DNA from 2 places in the Halomonas sp. 18071143 genome. Region 1 is predicted to be linked to the other one. Evidence: predicted binding sites of a transcription regulator. Region 1 holds the regulator's gene; the other holds the start of a gene.

Region 1 (2,201 bases):
CTTGCTGGCGCTCCTTTTCGACAGATAAGGTGACCTGGACGGTCGTGATGTTGTCGTAGTGACGCTCAACGCGTTCCAGCTTTTCGTTTACGTAGTCACGCAAGGCGTCAGTCAGTTCAACGTGATGACCAGTGATGTTTACTTGCATTGACGTGCTCCTTATCCATCGGACTGTACTTCGATTGTAACCCTTTTTGGGCCATTGCAAAGCCCTCGCCGCGAGTTTGTTGGGCAAGAGCGTTTAACTAGCGCAAACGGCGTCGCTCGCTCGACGAAGGTATACCCATCGACTCTCGGTACTTGGCGACGGTGCGGCGTGCCACGGTAATGCCACCCTCTTCCAGCAGGGTGACCAGGCGACTGTCGGAGAGTGGCTTGCCTGGCGGCTCGTCCTGAATCAGTTTCTTGATGCGTGCTCGAATGGCCGTGCTGGAGTGGCTGTCGCCGCCCTCCTGGCCGCTGACCTGGCTGGAGAAGAAGTACTTGAGCTCGAAGACCCCGCGCGGGGTATGAATGTATTTCTGGGTGGTGACCCGGGAGATGGTCGATTCATGCATCTCTACCGCTTCGGCGATATCGGCCAGAATCAGCGGTTTCATGGCCTCTTCACCCTGCTCGAGGAAGCCTATCTGGCGGGCAATGATCTCGCGCCCCACGCGCAGCAGCGTGTCGTTGCGGCTCGACAGGCTCTTGATCAGCCAGCGAGCCTCCTGGAGGTGCTCTTTCAAAAACTGGTTGTCCTGGCTCTTGTCGGCGCGCTTGATCAGGCTGGCGTAGTCGGGCTGGATACGTAGCCGAGGCAGCGCTTCCGGGTTGAGTTCCAGATGCCAGCCCTCGTGATCGTGACGTACCACCAGGTCCGGCGTCACATAGCTGTCGTCGGTGACGCCGTAGGCGCTTCCGGGGCGAGGGTCAAGGCTGCGGATTAAACGAATGACATCGTCCAGCTGCTCGTCATCGAGGCTCAGGCGTCGTTTCAGCAGGCGCATGTCGTCCTTGCCCAGCGCTTCGAGAAACTGGCGTACCAGACGCTTGGCGGGCATCAACAGCGGAGTGTCTTCGGGTAGCGCGGCCAGCTGCAGCATCAGGCACTCGCGCAGGTCACGGGCGAACACGCCAGTAGGCTCGAACTGCTGCAGGCGCAGCAAGGTGTTTTCGACCTCGCGTTGGCTCAGGCCATCGTGGCCCTGCGCCTTGAGCCCCTCGCGGATGTCGTTGAGCGGCTGGGTCAGATAGCCGTTGGCATCCAGCGCATCGATGAGGCTCTCGGCAATGGCTTGCTCACGCGCAGAGAAGTCGGTCATGGCCAGTTGCCAGAGCAAGTGCCCGTGAAGGCTCTGCCCGGCCGCCTGGCGCTCGAAGTCCGGGCCTTCGCTACTGCCGCCCGCGCTGCCCATGTCCTGGTAGGTGTCGGACCAGTCGCTGTCCACGGAGAGCTCGTTGGGAATGCTGTCTGCCCACTCGGCTTCCTGAGGCTCGCTGACCGCCTGTTCGCCAAACTCATCCTCCTGTTCGAGCATGGGGTTGGCATCCAGCGCCTGCTGAATTTCTTGACGAAGGTCCAGCGTCGATAGCTGAAGCAGCGCAATGGCCTGCTGCAGCTGAGGTGTCATGGTCAGCTGTGTGCCGATGCGCAGTTGAAGAGAAGCTTTCATGACCATCTGAGAACCACTCGTTAATCAGAAAGCTCCACCCTAGAGCGACTCTCCGTTTGGTGCAAGTGCAATAAGCATGCCACTAAATAAAATGTCTTCGTGGGCCATTATTTAAAGGCGGAAGTCGGCGCCCAGGTAGACGTCGCGCACCTTCTGGTTATTGAGAATTTCCTGGGGGTTTCCACTGGCTATGATGTGTCCGTCGCCAACAATATAGGCAATATCGCAGATATCCAGGGTTTCACGCACGTTGTGGTCGGTAATCAGCACGCCAATATGGCGCTTCTTGAGCGCGCGTATGATCGACTTGATATCGCCCACGGAAATGGGGTCGACGCCAGCAAAAGGTTCGTCCAGTAGAATGAAGGCGGGCTCGGTGGCCAGCGAGCGGGCAATTTCCACCCGTCGCCGCTCGCCGCCCGACAGGCTCATGCCCAGGTTGTCGCGAATATGGGTGATGTGGAAGTCTTCCAGCAGGGATTCGAGCTTCGCTTCTCGGCTATTGCGGTCCAGCTCCCGGCGCGTTTCCAGAATGGCCATGATGTT
Region 2 (2,201 bases), 230 kb from region 1:
TGGGGCAGCGCCAGCTGTTCGGGCCGCAACGTTAGCCGCGCATCGTCCATGATCATGGACTCCACACCGCTAAGGATCGCGCTGGAGCGTGCCCGCAGGCGCTGCACCTGGGTGCGCGCCTGCGGGCCGGTGATCCACTGCGACTCCCCTGAGCCCATGGCCGTTCGACCATCCAGGCTCATCGCCATTTTCAAGCGCACCAACGGACGCCGTGACTGCATGCGCAACACGAACCCGGGGTTGAGCGCCCGTGCATCCTGCTCAAGCAGGCCCACGTGAACCTCGATACCGGCAGCTCTCAAATGCTCTATCCCCCGCCCACTCACTTGCGGATTGGGGTCCCCCATGGCCACTACCACGCGCCCTACACCGGCATTGGCCAGCGCCACGGCACAGGGGCCGGTACGCCCGGTATGGGAACAGGGCTCCAGCGTCACATAGGCCGTGGCCCCACGGGCCTGTTCCCCTGCAGCTGCCAACGCATGCACTTCGGCATGAGGCTCACCGGCGCGTAAGTGGTAGCCTTCGCCCACGACCTGCCCTTCGGCCGAACGATCGTAGCGGACGATGACGCACCCCACGCGGGGATTGGGGTCCGTGGTATACAGGCCGTGGCGGGCCAGTTTCAGGGCGCGGGCCATGAAACGGTGGTCTGCAACAGAGAACAGGCTCATCCTTCAGCCTCTTTCGACGCGGGCCCACTGGCAGCGTCATCGCCAGGCGCTTGAGCAGGTTCCTGAGACAGCCGGTCGATTTCAGCCCGAAACTCGTCCAGATCCTGAAACTTGCGATACACCGACGCAAAGCGAATATACGCCACCTGATCCAGGCTGCGTAGCGCCTGCATGACGGCCTCGCCCACGTCACGGGCATTCACCTCGCGGTCACCGCGGGCACGCAGGGATTGGCGGATACGCTCCACGGCGGCTTCGATGGCTTCCGCGCTGACCGGGCGCTTTTCCAACGCCCGCAGCATGCCAGCCCTTAACTTGGCCTCGCTGAAAGTCTCCCGCGAGCCATCCGACTTCACCACCCTGGGCATGATCAGCTCCGCCGTTTCGTAGGTCGTGAAGCGCTCATGGCAGCTTGCACACTGGCGACGGCGACGCACCTGGTCACCGTCGGCCACCAGGCGTGAATCCGTTACTCGCGTATCGTTTGCACCACAAAAAGGACAATGCATGGCAGTCAACCTATTGTCGGCACGCACCCTCAAGTGCGCTCAGCGTGTCAGCCCCGTAGATACCAGCCGTGCCAACAGGCCGCCTGCTATCTCTTGTTTTGTAAGCTATTTTAAGAACTCTTCAAGGATCGTTGGGTAAACCATCCCACTACCGATTGTCGTGCCTGCAAAAGCAGGCGTACTCATGACTTGTACGTCATTTCGCACAGTATTCTCCTATATTGTAACGATTTGGCACACAAGCTGCAGCGTTTGTCGAAGGTTGATTGAAAGGAGGCACCCATGACGGCATTTGAGCTCAGGCTACAGCATTACTTGACCCACCTGTACGGCGAGCGCGCAGGAGAGGTACAGCGGCGCCTCGAACAGCATTTGGCCCACTTCCGACCGCTGCTTCCAGCGGCGCCTTTATCTGCTGAGCAGAGCGGCATTGCACCAACATGGAGCGAAAAGGATCAGTGGGTCATCAGCTATGGTGACTCCATCGTGGCAGACGGCACGCCCCCACTGGGCGTACTGAACCACTTTCTGCAGCGCCACCTGGGGGAGACGATCAGCGGGGTGCATGTCTTGCCCTTTTTCCCCTGGAGCAGCGACGACGGTTTTTCGGTCATCCATTACCGAGAGGTCAACCCTGAACTGGGGGACTGGTCGCATATTCGTGACCTGGCCAGCCACTATGACGTGATGGGCGATCTGGTGCTCAACCATGTTTCCCGTGAATCGCTGTGGTTCGTGGATTATCTGACCGGCAGCCTGCCGGGGCGGGATTACTTTATCGAGGTGGACCCAGATACCGATGTTTCCCAGGTCACGCGGCCACGCAGCAGTCCGCTGCTCGTGCCTGTTTCCACCCGCCGGGGCACCCGCCACCTGTGGGCCACGTTTTCGGAAGACCAGATCGACCTGAATTTCGAGAACCCGGATGTCCTGCTGGAATTCGTCGGCATCCTGCTGTTTTACCTGCAGCAGGGAGTGCGAATCATTCGCCTCGATGCCGTGGCATTCCTATGGAAGC

What was found. The regulator sigma-54, encoded in region 1, starts transcription at its own class of promoters, with help from an activator protein. The targets are predictions, from matches to a motif close to TGGCACNNNNNTTGCTNT.
Region 2: the regulator sigma-54 is predicted to act here: its motif matches at 1,416-1,433, upstream of KVY02_RS05670 (sugar phosphorylase).

The regions. Positions count from the first base shown of each region.
Region 1 covers NZ_CP078120.1:1,435,026-1,437,226, forward strand. Annotated here, with positions in the region: gene hpf (ribosome hibernation-promoting factor, HPF/YfiA family) at 1-148, opposite strand, end outside; gene KVY02_RS06620 (RNA polymerase factor sigma-54) at 246-1,661, opposite strand; gene lptB (LPS export ABC transporter ATP-binding protein) at 1,767-2,201, opposite strand, start outside.
Region 2 covers NZ_CP078120.1:1,204,133-1,206,333, reverse strand. Annotated here, with positions in the region: gene ribD (bifunctional diaminohydroxyphosphoribosylaminopyrimidine deaminase/5-amino-6-(5-phosphoribosylamino)uracil reductase RibD) at 1-674, opposite strand, end outside; gene nrdR (transcriptional regulator NrdR) at 671-1,183, opposite strand; gene KVY02_RS05670 (sugar phosphorylase) at 1,466-2,201, shown strand, end outside.